Regions from separate parts of the Pseudomonas vesperimontis genome, predicted to be linked through region 2. Evidence: predicted binding sites of a transcription regulator. Region 2 holds the regulator's gene; each other region holds the start of a gene.
What was found. The regulator sigma-54, encoded in region 2, starts transcription at its own class of promoters, with help from an activator protein. The targets are predictions, from matches to a motif close to ANTGGCATNNANNTTGCTNT.

Region 1 (7,366 bases), 950 kb from region 2:
TGAAGCGGCGCTGCGCAACTGGCTGGCCCTGCACGCACCGCGCTTGGGCGCCGTGCCGGTGGAGCATCTGTGGTCAATTCGTGCGGGGCTTTTGCACGCCGAGCCCATGCTCAAGCATCGCCTCAGCGAACTGCGCCGGCGCATCCTTTTGCATGCTTTGGCAGACGCCGGCTACCCGCCCAGTGATGCACAGGCACTGGCCGAAGCTGGCTTTCAGATCTTCCTCGCCGCACGCCATCAGGTAGAGTTGTTCGCCGATGTCCATCCAACCCTTGAAGCGTTGGCCAATCGCTTCCAGCTTGGGGTGATCACCAACGGCAATGCTGATGTGCGGCGACTGGGCCTCGCAGACTACTTTCAGTTCGCCCTGTGCGCCGAGGAACTGGGCATCGGCAAACCCGACCCCAAACCGTTTACCGAAGCCCTGAAGCGCGCCGGAATTGCCGCTGAACACGCCGTGCATATTGGCGATCACCCCAGCGACGATATCGCCGGCGCGCAAGCCGCCGGCCTGCGCGCCATCTGGTTCAACCCGCAGGGTAAGCCCTGGGAAGCTGAGAACAGCCCGGATGGACAAATCCGCAGGTTGGCTGAACTGCCAACGCTACTACACAGCTGGGCATAGGCTGCAGACGCGCGGCCCTGGCCGACTATGAGCGGTGGATGGATAAAGCGCCATCCACCCTACAAAGGCATCTGCCTGCCTTAACAAGGCATCGCGCACAAAAAAGCCCACAGGCTTATGACCTGCGGGCTTTTCGGTTTACCGCAGGCGCCTAGATAGGACGGCTGCCGTACTTACCTTCTGGCTTTTTCGGCGGGTCGGAGACCACATTTGGCTCGACCTCCTGCACCTTGCCACCACGCGAAAGGAATTCTTCCATGGCGCGGGCCAGGGCATCACGCTCTTTCTGCTTGGCCTCAACGCTCGGCAGCTCTTCTACCGCAACAGCAGCTTTTACCTTTTTGCTTTTGCTGGCAGGGGCAACTTCGTCGTCACCGTTGTCATCATCGCTGCCGTCACCATCATCAGCGCTCGCCAGTTCTTCGCCTTCATCTTCGTCGGCGCCTTCTAATTCGTCGTTTTCCAGATCTTCGTCGCTCATGTTCCAGCCTCATGACTTGCGAAAAGCAGAGTAGTTATAGCCCAGCGGCCTCAGCTTTCTAACACCGCTAATAAAAATTCCTGTGGCCTTGCCTTGGCCGAGCGCTGCGCACTGGCAAAGTGCACTCGACGGCGCGCATTTTAGGGTCTGTTGCCGCTTGATCACAACTGCGCACGTGCTTAAAAGCATCAGAGCAGCATGGCGTGCAAAAAACAAAGGGCGCCAATAGGCGCCCTCGTTCGTAGCAGAGAAAATTAACGCTTGGTGAATTCCGGATAGGCTTCCATGCCGCACTCAGCGATATCCACACCTTCGTATTCTTCTTCCTCACTTACCCGCAGGCCGATGACCAGTTTAATGATGGACCAAACGATCAGGCTGGCGATGAATACCCAAGCGAAGATTGAACCGATACCCAGCAACTGCGCGCCTAAGGTGGCATCGCTGTTGGTGAGACAAACGGCGAGCAGGCCCCAGATACCGACCACCCCGTGAACGGAAATGGCACCGACTGGATCGTCGAGCTTGAGCTTGTCCAGACCGAGGATCGAGAACACCACCAGTACGCCGCCTACACCACCGATCAGGGTGGCTTGCAGGGCCGATGGGGTTAACGGCTCGGCGGTGATCGCCACCAGGCCCGCCAACGCACCGTTGAGCGCCATGGTCAGGTCAGCCTTACCGAACAGAACGCGCGCGACGATGAGCGCTGCGATCAGGCCACCGGCAGCTGACATATTGGTGTTGACGAAAACTTGGGCAACCGCGTTAGCGTCTTCGATGGTGCTCATCTTCAGCTGCGAACCACCGTTGAAACCGAACCAGCCCATCCACAGGATGAAGGTACCCAGTGCGGCCATGGGCAGGTTGGCACCCGGAATGGCGTTTACTTGGCCATTCGGGCCGTATTTGCCCTTGCGTGCGCCCAGCAGCAGTACGCCAACCAGAGCCGCCGTAGCACCCGCCATGTGCACGATGCCGGAGCCTGCGAAGTCAAGGAAGCCGGCCTCGTTGAGGAAGCCTGAACCCCATTTCCAGAAGCCTTGTACCGGATAGATGAAACCGGTCATGACCACGGCGAAAGCCAGGAAGGCAAACAGCTTCATGCGCTCAGCGACAGCACCGGAAACAATCGACATGCAGGTAGCGGCGAACACCACCTGGAAGAAGAAGTCCGAACGGGCTGAGTAGTAAGGCGCATCTTCACCGCCGGCCAATACTGACTCGACACTATTTTCATCACCAATCAAGAAACCCAAGCTTGGCAGGATGCCGCCTTCAGGGCTGGAGTACATGATGTGGTAGCCAATAACCAAGTACATGATGCTGGCCACGGCGTACAGGGCGATGTTTTTTGTCAGAATTTCAGTGGTGTTCTTGGCGCGCACCAAACCGGATTCGAGCATGGCGAAACCCGCCGCCATCCACATCACCAGCGCGCCGCAAATCAGGAAGTAAAACGTATCAAAACCGTACTGCAGTGCAGTCAATGCTGTGTTGTCCATGGTTCACCTCTTGCCGTTACGCTTTTTAGCGCTATTCGGTTAAGACGCCCGGGTTGATTCCGGACGCGCTACGTGTGCTTACAGGTTGTAGCCGCGCTCGTTATGCAGGGCGAGATCGAGACCGATGGTCTCTTCCTCTTCACTGACACGCAGGCCCATTACTAGGTCGATCACTTTCAGAATGACGAAGGTCACCACCGCGGTGTAGACCACCGTGAAGGCCACCCCTTTGAACTGGATCCATAACTGCGCCGGAATATCCACCACCGTGCCGAAACCGCCCAGCGCCGGTGCGGCGAACGCACCAGTGAGGATGGCGCCGACAATGCCGCCCATGGCATGCACACCGAATACGTCGAGGGAATCGTCGTATCCAAGCTTGCGCTTCAGGCTGGTGGCGCAGAAGAAGCAGATCACCCCACTGGCCAGACCAATCGCCAGAGCGCCCATTGGCCCTGCTGTGCCGGACGCCGGCGTGATCGCCACCAGCCCCGCGACAGCACCCGAGGCAATGCCCAGCACGCTCGGTTTGCGGTGCGTGATCCACTCGGCGAACATCCAGCTCAGCGCCGCTGTAGCGGTGGCAATCTGAGTGACCAGCATGGCCATCCCAGCGCTGGCGTTGGCGGCTAACGCAGAGCCTGCGTTAAAACCGAACCAGCCGACCCAGAGCATGCTTGCGCCGATCAGGGTGTAGCCCAGGTTGTGCGGCGGCATCGCGGTAGTCGGAAAGCCTTTACGCTTACCCAATACAACGCAGGCCACCAGACCGGCGATACCCGCATTGATGTGCACCACCGTGCCACCCGCGAAATCGAGCACGCCCCAATCCCACATCAGCGCACCGTCGCCGCCCCAGACCATGTGCGCAATCGGTGCGTAGACCAAGGTGAACCACACCGCCATAAAGAGCAGCATGGCCGAGAACTTCATGCGCTCGGCAAAGGCACCAACAATCAGCGCCGGCGTGATGATGGCGAAGGTCATCTGGAAGGTGATGAACACACTCTCCGGAATTCCAGCCACCAGGCTGTCCAGGGTTAAACCAGAAAGGAAGGCTTTGGAGAGGCCGCCGACGAAGGAGTTGAGGTTGAGTACCCCTTGCTCCATGCCGCTCGTGTCAAAGGCCAGGCTGTAGCCGTAAACGACCCACAGAATGCTGATCAACCCGGTAACCGCAAAACACTGCATCAACACCGACAGCACGTTCTTGGAACGCACCATGCCGGCGTAAAACAGCGCCAGACCGGGGATGGTCATAAACAACACCAATACAGTAGCGACCAACATCCAAGCGGTGTCGCCGCTGTTCAGGCTTGCCTCTTCGGCCATGGCAACGCCAGGAACGAAAGACAAAAGGGCTCCTAGCCCTGCGATTTTTCGCAGAGTCATGGTTTAACTCCTGGGGCGTGGGGTTCGTGCGGAGGCTTAAACTGCGTCGGTGCCGGTTTCGCCGGTACGGATGCGGATGGCCTGTTCCAGGTTTACAACGAAAATCTTGCCGTCACCGATCTTGCCGGTATTGGCAGCTTTAGTGATGGCCTCGATCACGCGATCGAGTTGATCGTCAGCGATGGCCACGTCGATTTTCACTTTTGGCAAGAAATCGACCACGTATTCAGCGCCGCGGTACAGCTCGGTATGGCCTTTCTGGCGTCCAAAGCCTTTAACTTCAGTGACAGTGATGCCCTGCACGCCGATCTCCGACAGTGACTCACGGACGTCGTCCAGCTTGAACGGCTTGATGATGGCAGTGACTAGCTTCATGTAACTCTCTCCCGTGTATGGTGGACTTGCCCCAGGAATTACGAACCCGGCTCAAGTCTAAGCGCAGTGCCTGGCTTTTGTAATGCATCGCCGCCCTAACCCAGCTGCATCGATGCGCACCCACCGCTCCTAACGAAGCACTTCTCGCTTCGTCTGACGCACTGGAACTGCATCGGTGCATGCCTCGTAAGAGACAAAGCAGAAAGCTTGCCAGTTTGGCTAAAATCGATTTAATTCATACAGTTAGCCGTTTAACCAAGGCTTTTCCTGAGCAGTGGCCGCTCGCCACTGCACAATCGTGGTGCGCTCATCCGCCGCGCAGCGCGCGAAAACCGTGCAGGACGGCCAAGCTGGCGCCAAGGGCACCCGGCAAGCCGGTTAAAACTGCGTGCTACACTGCCTCCACCTGAAAACGGAACCTCACCATGCTGCCACCTAAAGCCCTGCTAGACGCCTTGTCCACCCATGCCTCGCGCTTGTTTAACGGTGACGCGCCGTTGCCGCGTGGCGAATTTGAAGCTCAGTTCAAAATGTTGCTGCAAAGCGCCTTTAGCAAACTCGACTTAGTCAGCCGCGACGAATTTGACAGCCAAATGGTTGTGCTGGCGCGCACCCGTGCGCGTCTGGAGGCCCTCGAAGCCAAAGTCGCGGAGATGGAAGCGCGTAGCGCAGAAAGCAGCGTAAGCGACGCATAACACCCTAGGTGGATGTATCAGCTGATCAAGGAGTGATCGATGTCCCTGGCTATAGTCCACAGCCGCGCGCAAGTCGGCGTTGAAGCCCCTGCTGTTACCGTCGAAGCTCACTTGGCTAACGGCCTGCCATCACTGGCACTGGTCGGCCTGCCGGAAACAGCAGTCAAGGAAAGCAAGGACCGGGTGCGCAGCGCCATTCTCAATTGCGCCTTCGACTTCCCGCCCCGACGTATCACCCTGAATCTGGCTCCGGCCGACCTGCCTAAAGATGGCGGCCGCTTCGACCTGGCGATTGCCCTTGGCATCCTTGCCGCCAGCGGTCAGGTACCGGCGGCAGCGCTGGAACACCTCGAATGCTTGGGTGAGCTGGCGCTCTCCGGGGCCATACGCCCGGTGCAGGGCGTGCTGCCGGCGGCACTGGCTGCCCGCGCAGCCGGGCGCACCTTAGTGGTGCCCAAGGCCAATGCTGAGGAAGCCAGCCTCGCCTCGGGGCTCAACGTGATCGCCGTCGAACACCTGCTGGAAGTCGCCGCGCACCTTAATGGGCAAACACCGATCGCGCCTTATCAAGCTAATGGCTTGTTGCGTCACGTGCTGCCCTATCCGGACTTAGCCGAAGTGCAGGGGCAAATTGCCGCCAAACGTGCGTTGCTGGTGGCGGCAGCGGGTTCGCACAATCTGCTTAAGTTGTGAAGCAATACACCCTTACACATAAGTAGACATAGCAGGCCGAGCAATGCACCCTTGGCCGCTGGCGACGTGTGTCAAAATCAAGGTTGATCGGGAACGAAGATATACACGCCGGATGGAACGGATTTTTCGTCCGAAAGTGAGCCATGCAGTAACGATGAAGGCTATTAAGGGATGGATGACAAAGAGTTTTGGCGGAGCGAGAAAGTGGCGTTTTTAGCGCTCGCTAGCGTTAAAGGCGTTGGTTTCTGGACTATCCAAAAAATTGCGCAATCCGGTGCGGGCTACAAGGACTTGCTCAAGGAGCCTGAAAAAGCAGGCCTTGATAAGATCTTCAGGGAGGCTGGCTTTGACGGCCTCGAAGGGCAAGAAAAACTCTGGAACGTTGGCTTAGCCTCCGCTAGAAATCTAGCAGCCAGTGCCGTCGTTTTGCTATTCAAGAACGAACCTAGTTTTCCTTCGAAGCTGAGAAAAATACCTGATGCGCCCGAGTGGCTTTTCGTACAGGGCAATGTAGAAAACCTGGAAAAACACGCGGTAGCAATAGTTGGCACCAGGAAGCCGTCAGACGACGGCCTTTTCCTTACTCGCTATGTTGTATCCAGTTTAGCGAAATCAGGTTTCGTAACCGTCAGCGGACTTGCATTGGGCATTGACCAAATAGCCCACAGTGAATCTGTGCGCTATCAACTACCCACAATTGCGGTACTGGGTACCGGAATTCTTCAGAATTACCCGAAAGGCTCGGAGCCCCTACGGTTAAAAATCCTCCAAGCTGGCGGAACCGTGATCACCGAGTACCTACCAGAGCAGTCTTACAGTGCGGAAAACTTTGTCAGAAGAAATAGGCTACAAGCTGCCCTCGGGGATATTTTGATACCTGCCGAATGGCAGATCAAAAGTGGCACTGCTCATACGGTAAAGTTTGCCCACAAGTATGAGAAACGAATCATCAACGTGTACCTACCAGGCACGATGCCTGACAAACCGGAGCTTGATTTTTCTGCGAACTCCTATGGCGCGATAAATCTTCAAATTCCGTTCGATACAAATAAATTGATGAATGAATATAATTTGATCTCAAACTCAAAGACTCAGTCTGAAATAGCACAATCAATACCCACAGAAATAACCACACCAGTTGATGAGTCTGTATCAAGCTCATCAAATACCGTCGACAGTTCGGAAAACTCTGAATCAGGTCAGCTTCCTCTAATCTGATCCAGAGCGTAAGGAGTAGGGATGCTAGCTCTAATTACTTCACCATCAGCAATCACGATTAACGGCCAGCCCGACGCGGATATAGTACAAGCGCTTATCAATTCAAGCGCGAAGGGTAACGCAGTTGGAGTAGTCTCCAACCATGACCAGCCTGAATGGTTTGATGCGGCCTTTGGAAAATCAAAGGTTATATTTCTGAAAGCCGAAGCCCGTCAAAATGGGTCGATCATTACTGAGATAGCCAAGCACCTTAATATACCGAACCATGACATATTGGTATTGGCCGTTAATTCCATCGATATGCAGATGGCTAAAAATGGGCGAGCCGTGCTGATTGCTGCCAACTGGGCATCTGATGCAGCTGTAAAAAGGCTAGGCATCA
Region 2 (7,366 bases):
AGCTTGCCACGTGTCAAGCGTGGCACGTCGCTGCGCGACGCGCTGCTGGAGATGACCCAAAAAGGCCTGGGCATGACCGTGGTGACCGAGGACGACGGCCGCTTGGCTGGCGTTTTCACCGACGGCGACTTACGCCGCACCCTGGATCGGAGCATCGATGTACGCCAGACCATCATTGATGACGTCATGACCGTTCAGGGCAAGACCGCCCGCGCGGAAATGCTCGCGGCTGAGGCCTTAAAAATCATGGAAGACCACAAAATCAGCTCATTGGTGGTGATCGACGACAACCACCAGGCGGTCGGTGCATTAAATATGCATGACCTGCTGCGCGCCGGAGTGATGTGATGACAATTGCTGCGATCAACCCTGACCTGTTGCAACGCGCTCAGGCCATTAAACTGGCGATCTTTGACGTCGACGGCGTGCTTACCGATGGCAAGCTGTATTTTCTGGTCGACGGCAGCGAGTTCAAAACCTTCAACACCCTCGACGGCCATGGCATCAAGATGTTGATCAATTCAGGCGTGCGCACCGCCATTATCAGCGGTCGCAAAACGCCGGTGGTTGAGCGCCGCGCACAGAACCTAGGCATTCAACATCTTTATCAGGGCCGCGAAGACAAGCTGGTGGTATTAGACGAGTTACTGGGTGAACTAGGGCTAGACTACTCACAAGTTGCCTACCTGGGTGACGACCTGCCCGATCTGCCGGTGATCCGCCGCGTAGGGCTGGGCATGGCCGTTGCCAGCGCCGACAGTTTTGTCCGCCAACATGCCCATGGCGTCACTCATGCGCGCGGCGGTGAAGGCGCGGCACGCGAGTTTTGCCAACTGATCATGCACGCCCAAGGCACCCTTGAAGCTGCTCAAGCCGATTATCTATAGGCTCATCATGCCCCGCAAATTATTCAATGTTGCCCTGATCGCCGGTGTCGCTCTGCTTGTGGCTGCACTCGGCTTTTGGAACCTCAGCCCAGAAAGCTTCAACCAGCAGCCGAATGCTGCCGGGACCGACACGGCCATCGATTTTTACGCCACCAACACCTACACCGTGCAATACCAAGCCGACGGTAAGCTGCACTATGAGCTGACCGCCGACAAGGTCGAGCACCTTAGGGCCAGTGATATCACCCTGATGACCCGCCCAAATATGAACCTGTTTCGCGGCACAGAACTGCCTTGGAAGATCCGCAGCGAGCGTGGTGAGGTATCGTCTGGCGGCACTGAAGTCGAATTGATCGACAGCGTTCGCGTTGATCGCATTGATGCCAAAGGCCGCCCGACTATTCTCACCACCAGCCGCCTGACCATCTTCCCCGAGAAGGAATATGCGCAGACCCAGCAAGCCGTTAGAATCGACGCGGCCAATGGGGTGACCACGGCACAAGGAATGAAAGCGTACTTGAATGACGGCAGGATGCTCCTGCTGTCCAACGTAAGAGGTCTGCATGAGGCTCGTTAATACCCTCCCCCTACTACTCAGCCTCAGCGTCGCACTCGGCAGTGCCAGCGTGTGGGCATTGCCATCCGACCGCGAACAGCCGATCCGTATTCAGGCTGACAGCGCCGAACTCGATGACAAACAAGGCGTGGCAGTGTATCGCGGCGACGTCGTCATCACCCAAGGCAGCATGAAAGTCACCGGCGACACTGTCACCATTACCCAGAATGCTCAGGGCGATGTTGAAGTCTTCACCTCAGTCGGCAGGCCGGCCTACTACGAGCAACAGCCCTCAGCCGATAAACAGATCGTTAAGGCCTATGGCCTGACCATTCAGTACTTTATGGCCAACGAGCGCGTCGTGCTAATTGATCAGGCCAAGGTGATCCAGGAAGGCAACACCTTCGAAGGCGAGAAAATCGTTTATGACACCCAACGCCAAATCGTCAATGCCGGCCGCGCCACTGGCACCAATGTCACCGCGCCACGTCCGCGCATTGATATGGTGATCCAGCCAAAGAACAAACCCGCTGAACAACAGGCGCAGTAAAAATGGCCACATTGAAAGCCCAACACTTGGCCAAAAGCTACAAAGGTCGCCAAGTCGTGCGTGACGTCAGCCTGAGCATCGAGAGCGGGCAGATCGTCGGTTTACTTGGCCCCAACGGCGCCGGTAAAACCACCTGTTTTTACATGATCGTCGGCTTGGTCCAAGCTGATCAGGGTCGGGTGATGATTGATGACCTCGACGTCAGCCATCAACCGATGCATGGCCGCGCGCGCGCCGGTATCGGCTATTTGCCGCAGGAAGCTTCGATTTTCCGCAAGCTCAGCGTGGCTGACAACATCATGGCCATCTTAGAAACCCGCAAAGACCTCGACGGTGCAGCGCGGCGCAAAGAACTCGAAGGCCTGCTGCAGGAATTCCACATCAGTCACATCCGCGACAACCTCGGCATGAGCCTGTCGGGCGGTGAACGTCGCCGGGTGGAAATCGCTCGCGCGCTGGCAACCAACCCCAAGTTTATTTTGCTCGATGAGCCGTTCGCTGGTGTTGATCCGATTTCCGTTGGCGATATCAAACAGATCATCCATCACCTCAAGGCCAAGGGCATCGGTGTGTTGATCACCGACCATAACGTGCGCGAGACTCTGGATATTTGTGAAACAGCTTATATTGTCAGTGATGGCCAGCTGATCGCCGAAGGTAATGCCGAGGCCATCCTCGCCAACCAAATAGTCAAAGAAGTCTACTTGGGGCACGAGTTCAAGCTGTAACTGCAGCTTTTCTCTTTTTGGCCACAGCCAAGGCTAGGCAAACCCCTTAGAGTCAGGCATATAATTTGCTTCCAAGTGGCATTTTTTAAAACGCCCGTAGTGGATTGCGCATAGACGCCGGTAAATAAGGTCTGCAATGAAACCATCGCTCGTCATGAGAATGGGCCAGCAGCTGACGATGACACCGCAGCTGCAACAGGCCATCCGTTTGCTCCAACTGTCGACCTTGGATCTGCAACAAGAGATCCAAGAGGCATTGGAATCTAACCCGATGCTCGAACGCCAAGAAGAAGGCGAGGATTTCGACAATTCGGACCCCATGGCCGATGGCGCAGAAAGCGCCAGCCCCAGCGAACAGCCCGAAGCACCCTATCAAGAAACCAGCTATCAAGAAGCCACCCAGACCGTGGACAACTTGGAAGAAGGCGATTGGGGTGAGCGTATTCCTAACGAGCTACCGGTCGATACCGCGTGGGAAGACATTTACCAAACCAGCGCCAGCAGCTTGCCCAGCAACACCAACGACGATGACGAGTGGGATTTCACCACCCGCACCTCCAGCGGTGAAAGCCTGCAAAGCCACCTGCTCTGGCAGCTAAACCTGGCGCCGATGTCGGACAAAGATCGCTTGATTGGCGTGACCCTGATCGACTGCATCAACCAGCAAGGCTACCTCGAAGAAACCCTGGAAGAAGTGGTCGAGGCCTTCGATCCGGAACTGGACATTGAGCTGGACGAAGTTGAAGCCGTGCTGCACCGCATTCAGCAGTTCGAGCCCACCGGCATCGCCGCGCGCAATCTGGGCGAATGCTTACTCTTGCAACTGCGCCAGCTGCCCACTAGCACCCCGTGGTTAAACGAGGCCCAACGCTTGGCGGGCGACTACCTGGACTTGCTCGGCAGCCGCGACTACAGCCAACTGATGCGCCGCATGAAGCTCAAGGAAGATGAGCTGCGCCAAGTCATAGACTTGATTCAGAGTCTCAATCCGCGCCCCGGCTCGCACATCGAGTCCAGCGAGCCGGAATACGTGGTGCCTGATGTGATCGTGCGTAAACACAACGAGCGCTGGCTGGTGGAGCTAAACCAAGAAGCCATGCCGCGCCTGCGCGTCAATGCCCAGTACGCCGGCTTTGTGAAGCGCGCCGACTCCAGTGCCGATAACACCTTCATGCGTAACCAACTGCAAGAAGCGCGCTGGTTTATCAAAAGCCTGCAAAGCCGCAACGAGACCTTGATGAAGGTGGCGACGCAAATAGTCGAGCACCAACGCGGCTTTCTCGATTACGGCGACGAGGCGATGAAGCCCTTGGTACTGCACGATATCGCGGAGGCGGTGGGCATGCATGAGTCGACGATTTCGCGGGTAACCACGCAGAAATTTATGCACACCCCGCGCGGTATTTATGAGCTGAAATACTTCTTCTCCAGCCATGTCAGCACCTCTGAGGGCGGCGAATGTTCGTCCACAGCTATTCGCGCCATCATCAAAAAATTGGTCGCCGCGGAAAATGCGAAAAAGCCATTGAGTGACAGCAAGATCGCTGGTCTACTGGAAGCACAAGGCATTCAAGTTGCCCGCCGCACGGTCGCCAAATACCGTGAATCCCTCGCAATAGCGCCTTCCAGTGAGCGCAAGCGATTGATTTAGGCAGCCACAAGAAGGAAGACAGCTCATTCTGCGCACAACACCCTACGCCACATATTTTGCTAAGCAGCCATACTGCAACTAAGCAATTAGCGGTGGCTGCGGGCTTGTTCTGACAGCGTCTTCCACGCCACAGTGTTCCGGCGGCAGGTCTATTACCTGCTTCTTACACACGGCAACAAGGAGAAAGCGGTATGCAAGTCAACATCAGTGGACACCAGCTGGATGTGACCGACGCCCTGCGTAACTACATCGGCGAAAAACTCGGCCGATTAGAACGCCACTTCGACAAAATCACCAACGTACAAGTCATCATGGAGGTCGAGAAGCTCAAGCAGAAAATCGAAGCGACCCTGCATATCGCAGGCGGTGAAATCGTCGCCAATGCCGAGCATGACGACATGTACGCCGCCATCGATTTATTGACTGACAAACTCGATCGACAACTCATCAAACACAAGGAAAAACAGCTCGATCGTCAACAGGGTGCTATGGCTCGCTGACGTCGTCTATCTCCTATGATCCGACTTGAAACTATCCTGACCCCCGGTCGTTCCCTCGTGAACGTGCCGGGCGGCAGTAAAAAGCGTGTTCTCGAACAGATTGCCAACCTGGTGGCGCGTGAGCTGCCTGACCTGGATGGCCAAGATATTTTCGAAAGCCTAATTGCCCGCGAGAAACTCGGCTCCACCGGTTTCGGTAACGGCATCGCCATTCCACACTGCCGCCTGCCGGGCTGTACAGCGCCCATCAGCGCGCTGCTGCGCTTAGATGCCGCGGTGGATTTTGACGCCATCGACGGTGCGCCTGTGGACCTACTGTTTGTCCTACTGGTGCCAGAAGCGGCCACGGATGCTCACTTAGAGTTGCTGCGACAAATCGCCAGCATGCTCGACCGCAGTGAGGTACGTGCCAGCCTGCGCCAAGCCGCAAGCAGCGAAGCGCTGTACCAAGTGGTAGTCGACACACAAAACCAACTCAATAGAGCCTGAGCATGCGCCTGATCATCGTCAGCGGTCGCTCCGGCTCCGGCAAGAGCACCGCCCTCAATGTGCTCGAGGATAACGGTTTCTACTGCATTGATAACCTGCCCGCCGGCCTGCTGCCTGAACTCGCTGAACGCGCGCTGGTGCACACCGAACTGCTGCACCCGCAGGTCGCGGTGTCGATTGATGCACGTAACTTACCGAGCCATCTGCAGCGCTTTCCCGAGTTGCTCGCGGAAGTTCGTGCTCGGCATATCAAGTGCGATGTGATCTACCTGGATGCCGACGAAGAAACGCTGCTCAAACGCTTCTCAGAAACCCGCCGGCGCCATCCGCTGACCAACGAAAGCCGCTCGCTGGCTGAGGCCATCGCCGACGAAAGCCTGCTGCTGGGGCCGATCATCGACTTGGCCGACCTGAAGATCGACACCACTCACCTCAATCTGTATCAACTGCGCGACAGCCTCAAGTTACGCCTGCTTAACCAGCCTGAGCCGGGTACTGCATTTTTGCTGGAGTCTTTTGGTTTTAAGCGCGGTATGCCAGTGGATGCTGATTTGGTCTTCGATGTGCGCTGCTTGCCGAACCCCTATTGGAAGCCAGATCTGCGCGATTTCTCGGGCCTCGACCAACCTGTGATTGAATACCTGTCGGCCCAAGCCGATGTCGAAGACATGTACCAAGACATCCTCGCCTACCTGAGCAAATGGTTGCCGCGTTTTGCTGCCAGCAACCGCGCCTATGTCACGGTGGCGATTGGCTGCACGGGCGGCCATCACCGTTCGGTGTACCTGGCCAGCCGTCTGGGTGAAACGCTAAAACCCATCCTAAAAAACGTGCAGATTCGCCACCGCGACCTCAGTTAAGGAATTACCGCGATGCCTGCACGCGAAATCACCATTATCAATAAGCTGGGTTTACACGCCCGCGCAGCCGCCAAGTTTGTTGGCGTCGCTGGGCGCTTTCCTTGCCACGTGAAGGTCGGCCGCAGCCCAGAAACCTTGGTTGATGGCAAAAGTATTATGGCCGTGATGATGCTGGCTGCGGGTAAAGGCACAGCCGTGCACGTGCATACCGAAGGCGAGTTGGAAGACGACGCACTGGCGGCCCTGAGTGACTTGATCAACAACTTCTTCGACGAAGGCGAGTAAAACGCCCACGGCATAAAAAAGGGGCTGTACGCTTAAGCGACAGCCCCTTTTTTATGCCTGTAAATCAGCTACCTGCCACCGTCATGCGCTCAATTAGCACCGAGCCGGTACGTATATTACCGCGCAACTCCACGTCACTGCCCACCGCGACAATCTGTTTGAACATGTCGCGCATGTTGCCGGCGATGGTGACTTCCTGCACCGGGAACTGGATTTCGCCGTTTTCTACCCAGTAACCACCCGCGCCACGCGAATAATCACCGGTGACCATGTTCAGACCTTGGCCCATTAACTCAGTGACCAACAGGCCGCGACCCATGCGCTTGAGCAAGGCTTTTTGGTCTTCATCGCCGTGGCTGACGAACAGGTTATGCACGCCGCCGGAGTTAGCCGTGCTGGGCATACCCAGCTTGCGCCCGGAGTATGTGCCGAGTACGTAAGAGAGTAACTCGCCACGCTCAACAAAAGATTTGGCATAGGTTGCCAAACCATCACCATCGAAAGCGGCACTGCCGAGCGCGCGCGGAATATGCGGGCGTTCACCCAGCGTTAGCCACTCGGGGAATAATTGCTGGCCCAAGGTGCCCTCAAGAAATGACGACTTGCGGTACAGGTTGCCGCCCGAAATAGCCGCTAAAAAGCTGCCAAACAAGCCACCGGCTAGCTCTGCGGCAAACAGCACCGGCACTTCGCAGGTTGGCACCGGCCGCGCACCCAAACGGCTCACCGCCCGCTCAGCAGCGCGCTGGCCAATGCTGCCGGCGTCCGCCAGCAACTCGCCTTGGCGATTGACGTCATACCAGTAGTCACGCTGCATCTGCCCATCGGCTTCGGCGATCATCACGCAGCTCAGGCTGTGG
Region 3 (7,366 bases), 1.1 Mb from region 2:
ATCGAGAACACGGTATGGCCAGGATGGCTTTCGCACTCGATCAAGCCTTGGTGCTGGCTGATGATGTTCTGGGTGATAGCCAAGCCAAGACCGGTACCGTCGGCCCGCCCGCTGACCATGGGAAAGAAAATGGTTTCCTGCAATTCAGGCGAGATGCCTGGACCGTTGTCGATAATCTCGATCTTGGTTACGAGGCGGTGACGGCAATGGCCGATGGTGAATTGGCGCAGAGCGCGCGTGCGCAGGGTGATGCGGCCTAGGCGCAGATCATGTTGCGAGCTGATGGCCTGCATAGCATTGCGCACGATGTTCAGAACCGCTTGGATCATCTGCTCACGGTCGATCAGTACATCGGGAATACTCGGATCATAGTCGCGCACCAAAATGATGCTGCCCTGGCTCTCCGCCTCCACCAGACTGCTGACGCGCTCCAGCACTTCATGCACGTTGGTGAGCGCCAACGATGGCAACTTGTTTGAGCCGAGCATGCGGTCGACCAAGTTACGCAGGCGGTCGGCCTCCTCAATGATCACGTTGGTGTAATCCTTGAGGCTCTCCTCGGGTAACTGGCGTGCCAGCAACTGCGCTGCGCCGCGGATGCCACCCAGCGGATTCTTGATTTCGTGTGCCAGGCCGCGCACCAGCATTTTGCTGGTTTCCTGCTTAGACAGTTGCGCTTCTTCCTTGGTGATACGCAGCAGGCGGTCGCGTGGATGCACTTCCAGCAGCAACAGGGTTTCGCCTCGGCTCAGCACAGGCGTCACCGCGTAGTCGACGGTCAGCGTCTGCCCGCTGACTGAGGTCAGCACCGCTTCACGCTTGTTGAACGGGTGAGCATGTTCAACGGCTTGGCGCAGGGCGCTGAGTGCCTCGCTGGATTCGGTGAACAGTTCGCTGATGAATTGCCCGTGACTGCGCTGGCCACTGACGGCCAACAGCATCTCCGCCGCAGGGTTCATGTACTCCAGGCGCAGGTTGTCATTGAGCAGCAGCGTGGCAGTGGTCAGGTTATCCAGCAGCAGGCGATGCAGTGCGTCGTTGATGATCATATGGAATGTCGCAGACCCTTGGGTTCCAGCATTACTGCTAGAAAATGCAAGAAGCAAACCAAAGCCCCGAAAAGACGCGCAGTTAGCTTTGTAATGGCGTAAATGGGCTGCTTTGAAGCGCAATAGGCTGACCCAAAACAGGGAGCGTATAGAAATGCCCGGTTTTTTTGCACTTAATTGGTGCGGGGCGGCCTGCCTGTTTGGGTGTCCGGGCGTGAACAGTAACAGTGCCTAGAGGAATGGCACGAAGGGGATGTCTTTCTTTTCCGCTGGTTTGTCTTTGAGCGGGCATTCGGGGCGTACGCCGTAATCCACCTTTTTGCACGGGTTAGCGTTGCGCTTTTGTACGAGGGATATGCGCAGCATGTGGAAGGGCTGGCTGGGTGTGCGCTCGATAATGCGATCTTGCGCGTCGATGATTTCCACGGCCAACTGGTGGGTGCCGCGGTCAATGTTGCTCAGCGGGAATACCGGGCTGCTGCCGACTTCGCCCACCGGTTGACCGTCTATAAGCAGGCGATAGCGGTGTTGCGGGAAGAGTTTTGGCTCACTGTTAACACTGACAATCAAGTTGCCCGCGCTGTCGCGGATACTGGCGTCAGGCTGTGGCACCAAAATTCTCAGCAAGCTATAACGCAGGCTGGGTTCTGGCGGCGGTAAAAAAGTGGGTGCAGGCGGGGCGCTGGGCGTGGCCGACATCGAGTTACTCGGCGCCAGTTGCACGCGCTCGGCTTGGCTGGACGTGGGTTGGTCGGTGAATACTCGATTACCCTCGGCATCTATATAGGTATAAACCTGCGCCAATGTGGGCAGGGCGAGCAGCATCAAACAGCAGAACAGCAGGTTGCGCATAGGTTAGGGGGCTGGCTTTGGTTTTGCGGGTGGGGCCGGCGGCCGGAGGGCTGGGCTGCTGGTGTTGACGCGCTGGACGGTGAAATTCACCGTGGCGCTTTGCTGGAGCGAAGATTCACCGCTTAACACTTCCACGGCCAAGCTGTGCTCGCCACGATCAGCGTTGCTGACCTGCAGGCGCGGCACGTTGCTCGGTTGACCGTACGGCTTACCATCGAGCAGCAAACGCAAGCGATGGTTGCTGGCCAGGCGGGGCTCAATAGCCACGCCCACACTGAAGGTACCGTTGTTGGCGCGCAGGGCTTCATCGCTAGGAATGTCAGTCAGTTGCAACATGCTGTAGGGCGCTGCTTGCTCAGTTGTAGCGGCGCTTGCAGCGGCGGGCTGGCTGGGCACGGGCATCGACACACTGTTGGTTGCAGGCAGCTCAACATTTTCGGTCACCTGGCCTTCCGGCGGCTGATCGGTGAATACCGTATTGCCATTGGCGTCGGTGTAGGTATAGATCTGCGCAGCGGCCGGTAGGGCCATGCTCAGCAACAGACAGATGAGTAAAGAGCGCATACCTGACTCTCCCGGTTAATGAGACCTAAGCCTTGCACTGCTCGGGCGCTCTGGCAAGCGCGTTGATGAGATGGCGTGTACCCGCGCATAAAACAGCGGAGCGAAATGCGCACCGGGCTCGCGGCTAAACGCAAAAGGCCACCCTAAGGTGGCCTCTTGTGACGCGTGCTGGATTAGACGCTGTAGTACAGGTCGTATTCCAGTGGATGCACAAAGGTGCGTACTTTAATTTCTTCTTCGGATTTCAGCTCGATGTAGGCATCGATAAAGTCGTCGGAGAACACACCGCCTTTGGTCAGGAAGGCACGGCCCTTGTCCAGTTCTTCCAGGGCTTCTTTCAAGCTGCCGCACACTTGCGGGATCAACTTGCCTTCTTCTGGTGGCAGGTCATACAGGTTTTTGTCAGCCGCATCACCAGGGTGAATCTTATTCTGAATGCCGTCGATACCGGCCATCAGCAGAGCGGCGAAGGCCAAGTATGGGTTGGCAGCCGGATCAGGGAAGCGTGCTTCGATGCGGCGTGCTTTCGGGCTGGACACGTACGGGATACGGATCGAGGCCGAACGGTTACGCGCCGAGTAAGCCAGCATCACTGGGGCTTCAAAGCCTGGGACCAGACGCTTGTAGGAGTTGGTCGACGGGTTGGTGAAGCCGTTCAACGCTTTGCCGTGCTTGATGATGCCGCCGATGAAGTACAGGGCGATGTCGGACAGGCCGGCATAGCCTTCGCCAGCGAAGGTGTTCTTGCCATCTTTAGCGATGGACAGGTGCACGTGCATACCCGAACCGTTGTCGCCGTAAAGCGGCTTCGGCATAAAGGTCGCAGTTTTACCGTAGGCATCCGCCACGTTGTGTACGCAGTACTTAAGGGTCTGAACTTCGTCAGCCTTTTTAACTAGGGTGTTGAACTGCACGCCAATTTCGTTCTGGCCAGCAGTCGCGACTTCGTGGTGGTGAACTTCAATGACCAAACCCATTTCTTCCATGGCATTACACATGGCAGTACGGATTTCATGGTCATGGTCGAACGGCGGAACAGGGAAGTAACCACCTTTGACGCCTGGGCGATGACCTTTGTTACCGCCTTCAACGTCCTGATCGGACATCCAGGAGCCTTGCTCAGAGTAGATTTTGAACATGGAGCCAGAGATATCGGATTTGAACTTCACTTCGTCGAAGATGAAGAACTCAGGCTCTGGGCCAACGAAAACGGTGTCACCGATACCTGTGGTTTTCAGGAATGCTTCAGCGCGCTTGGCGATCGAGCGCGGGTCGCGGTCGTAGCCCTGCATAGTGCTTGGCTCGATGATGTCGCACACGATGATCAGCGTTGGTTCTTCGGTGAACGGGTCCATTACCGCGGTGTCGTCAACCGGCAGCAGGATCATGTCCGAGGCTTCGATGCCTTTCCAGCCATGGATAGAGGAGCCGTCGAACATTTTGCCGACTTCGAAAAACTCGTCATCCAGCGCGTCACGCGCCGGCATGGTGATGTGGTGCTGCTTACCCTTGGTATCGGTGAAGCGCAGGTCTACCCACTTCACGTCGTGTTCTTTAATGAGTTGAATCGACTTCGACATGCTGTCCTCCAGGTGGCTAAAGCTCGAGTGCTGAGCCCTTGATAAATGTGGTGCTGACCGGCGGTCATAGTCCCTCGGCGCATCCTGCCTCACAAGGAAGCAAATTGCATGCCAGTGCACGAGAATGGGTGCAAGGCCTGAACATCACGGCTAGCGAGGGCTGCATGGTAATGCATAGCTAATATTTGCACCGTTATGGGTAGCTATATTTCACGATCGCACCAAATAAGTGCACGCTTTGTCGGTGTGAGGATTTTTGATCAAAGCGTGAGCAATTTCCGCTATAATCCGCGCCCCTGTTTTTTCGCAGCTTCGGCACCCACTGTTTTCATGAAACTGATCGTTAAAGTCTTCCCAAGCGTCACTCTAAAAAGTCGGCCGGTGCGCAAGCGCTTGATCCGTCAGCTGGAGAAGAACACCGGTTCGGTTTTGTCTGAGCGTGACCACCCGCAGCAGGTCAGCGGCTAATGAGGGGTATGCCAGTGCGCGCGTTTATCGTCCGACATAAGACGCCCGGGTTGAATGGCGGCAGCATCCGCCATCGCCCTCCCGACATACCGGCGGCGTGATTTACGCTTTCACGCCGCCTGGCAGAAATCGCAGTTAGTTAATATTCGCCCCCTACACTAGGCGGCACACCGAATCCTCTGATCGAGATACACACGTGATCGAAAATCTACGCAACATCGCCATCATTGCCCACGTTGACCACGGTAAGACCACCCTGGTGGACAAGCTCCTGCGCCAGTCCGGCACCCTTGAGCGCAACGAGCTCAACGACGAGCGCGTGATGGACAGCAATGACCAGGAAAAAGAGCGTGGCATTACCATTCTTGCCAAGAACACCGCGATCAACTGGAACGGCTACCACATCAACATCGTCGACACCCCCGGCCACGCCGATTTCGGCGGTGAAGTTGAGCGCGTGATGTCGATGGTTGACTCCGTGCTGCTGCTGGTTGACGCCCAAGACGGCCCGATGCCACAAACCCGCTTTGTGACCAAGAAGGCCTTCGAAGCCGGCCTGCGTCCAATCGTGGTGATCAACAAGGTTGACCGTCCAGGCGCGCGTCCGGATTGGGTTCTGGACCAGATCTTCGACCTGTTCGACAACCTCGGTGCCACCGAAGAACAACTGGACTTCAAAGTCGTCTACGCCTCCGCCCTGAACGGCATTGCCGGTCTGGAACACACCGAGATGGCTGAAGACATGACACCGCTGTACCAGTCCATCGTCGACAACGTGCCGTCCCCTAAGGTGGATGTCGATGGTCCGTTCCAGATGCAAATCTCGGCGCTGGACTACAACAGCTTCCTCGGCATTATCGGTGTTGGCCGTATCGCCCGTGGTCGCGTCAAGCCGAACACCCCAGTGGTCGCCATCGACGCCGACGGCAAGCGCCGCAACGGTCGTATCCTCAAGCTGATGGGCCACCACGGCTTGCACCGTATCGACGTTGAAGAAGCCACCGCCGGTGACATCGTCTGCGTCAGCGGCATGGACCAGCTGTTTATTTCCGACACCCTGTGCGACATCAACAATGTCGAAGCAATGAAGCCGCTGACCGTCGACGAGCCAACCGTATCCATGACCTTTCAGGTCAATGATTCGCCGTTCTGCGGTAAAGAAGGCAAGTTCGTCACCAGCCGTAACATCAAAGAGCGTCTGGACAAAGAGTTGCTGTACAACGTGGCATTGCGTGTTGAGGAGGGCGACTCGGCCGACCGTTTCAAGGTTTCTGGCCGTGGTGAGCTGCACCTCTCGGTACTGATCGAAACCATGCGTCGCGAAGGCTTCGAAATGGGCGTGGGTCGCCCGGAAGTGATCATCCGTGAAGTTGCCGGCGTGAAGCAGGAGCCGTTCGAAAACGTCACCATCGACGTGCCGGAAGAGTCCCAGGGCAAGGTCATGGAAGAGATTGGCGTGCGTAAGGGTGACCTGACCAACATGGTGCCGGATGGCAAGGGTCGCGTTCGTTTGGAATACAACATCCCTGCTCGCGGTCTGATTGGTTTCCGTAACCAGTTCCTGACCATGACCAACGGTGCAGGCATCCTGACCTCGATCTTTGATCGCTACGACACTATGAAGTCCGGCCACATGTCCGGCCGTCAGAACGGCGTACTGGTATCGGTCGAAACCGGCAAGGCTTTGACTTATTCCCTAGAAACCCTGCAGGCGCGCGGCAAGCTGTTCGTTGAGCACGGTCAGGAAATCTACTACGGTCAAATCGTCGGTCTGAACAGCCGCGATAACGACATGGGTGTTAACCCAACCAAAGGCAAGAAGCTCGACAACATGCGTGCTTCCGGTAAAGACGAAACCATCGCTCTGGTGCCACCGGTGAAGTTCACCCTGGAACAGGCCCTGGAGTTCATCCAGGACGACGAGCTGTGCGAAGTCACGCCGAAGTCGATCCGTCTGCGTAAGAAAATCCTCGACGAAGGCGAGCGCACCCGCGCTGCCAAAAAGTCCAAGAACTGATCCAGTTCTAGCTGACTAAAAGCCCCCGCCGGCGTGAGCCTGCGGGGGCTTTTTTAATCCTGTGCATAAATATTCAATAGAGTTGGCTGATATGCGCCCCCAGAGCTTGTCTGCTTTAAGGTGCGCAGTGCAGGGCTTCATCTATAGAAGGGCGGGTATCTGCGCGTCAAATAGGCGTGTGCCATTGATTTGACATTATGTTTCAGATTAAATCGCTTCGTTAATGGATCGTTTTGTTCTCATGGATCGAGTGATTGTTGTCAGCTAAACCCCTAGCCCAACGTTCTCTGCTCTGAGTGCCATCCGATTCGTTCGACTGCCAATCAGAATTAGATGGAGCAACGGATGAGCCTATTCAAAAAAACCGGTCACTTAGCCCTTGGCGCCTGTATTGCCAGCGCCGCAGGTTGCGCCAACATGTCGCAAAACGAGTGGCTGAATCAGGAAAATATTGGGGCGGTCGCGGGTGCTGCCGCTGGCATTCTGATTGGTAGTCAGGTGGGCAGCGGCAGCGGCCGCACCGCCGCTATGCTCGTTGGCGCTTTGGCTGGCGGTATGTTGGGTAAGACCATCGGCGCCAAGCTCGATGACCGCGATCGTCAGGCCTTGGCGGCGCAGACCCAGCAAGTGCTGGAGTCGGGTAAGGATGGCCAGGTTACCAATTGGACGTCGACCCACAGCGGTGCGACCGCGCAGATTACCCCCGTGAGCACCAAGACTGAGTCACGCCAGGTGGCGGTGAAGCGTACTGCGCAGGTTCAGGCAGTGCCCAATATGAAACTGCTGAACAGCTCTTACCGCGCAATTAAATCGGCCAACGTGCGCAGTGCCCCCAA

Region 1: the regulator sigma-54 is predicted to act here: its motif matches at 4,574-4,593, upstream of glnK (P-II family nitrogen regulator).
Region 3: the regulator sigma-54 is predicted to act here: its motif matches at 4,142-4,161, upstream of glnA (glutamate--ammonia ligase).

Annotation. Positions count from the first base shown of each region.
Region 1 is NZ_CP149803.1:171,142-178,507, reverse strand. Features, by position in the region: gene WF513_RS00825 (HAD-IA family hydrolase) at 1-625, shown strand, start outside; gene sutA (transcriptional regulator SutA) at 777-1,106, opposite strand; gene WF513_RS00815 (ammonium transporter) at 1,361-2,611, opposite strand; gene WF513_RS00810 (ammonium transporter) at 2,690-4,003, opposite strand; gene glnK (P-II family nitrogen regulator) at 4,040-4,378, opposite strand; gene WF513_RS00800 (accessory factor UbiK family protein) at 4,804-5,073, shown strand; partial or broken gene WF513_RS00795 (magnesium chelatase domain-containing protein) at 5,113-5,757, shown strand; gene WF513_RS00790 (DNA-processing protein DprA) at 5,938-6,984, shown strand; gene WF513_RS00785 (hypothetical protein) at 7,006-7,366, shown strand, end outside.
Region 2 is NZ_CP149803.1:2,968,056-2,975,421, forward strand. Features, by position in the region: gene WF513_RS14110 (KpsF/GutQ family sugar-phosphate isomerase) at 1-348, shown strand, start outside; gene WF513_RS14115 (HAD family hydrolase) at 348-887, shown strand; gene lptC (LPS export ABC transporter periplasmic protein LptC) at 895-1,464, shown strand; gene lptA (lipopolysaccharide transport periplasmic protein LptA) at 1,451-1,993, shown strand; gene lptB (LPS export ABC transporter ATP-binding protein) at 1,996-2,721, shown strand; gene WF513_RS14135 (RNA polymerase factor sigma-54) at 2,858-4,372, shown strand; gene raiA (ribosome-associated translation inhibitor RaiA) at 4,564-4,872, shown strand; gene ptsN (PTS IIA-like nitrogen regulatory protein PtsN) at 4,888-5,361, shown strand; gene rapZ (RNase adapter RapZ) at 5,364-6,221, shown strand; gene WF513_RS14155 (HPr family phosphocarrier protein) at 6,234-6,506, shown strand; gene pmbA (metalloprotease PmbA) at 6,571-7,366, opposite strand, start outside.
Region 3 is NZ_CP149803.1:287,218-294,583, forward strand. Features, by position in the region: gene glnL (nitrogen regulation protein NR(II)) at 1-1,046, opposite strand, end outside; gene WF513_RS01405 (DUF4124 domain-containing protein) at 1,281-1,901, opposite strand; gene WF513_RS01410 (DUF4124 domain-containing protein) at 1,905-2,465, opposite strand; gene glnA (glutamate--ammonia ligase) at 2,639-4,045, opposite strand; gene WF513_RS01420 (hypothetical protein) at 4,376-4,513, shown strand; gene typA (translational GTPase TypA) at 4,710-6,530, shown strand; gene WF513_RS01430 (SH3 domain-containing protein) at 6,876-7,366, shown strand, end outside.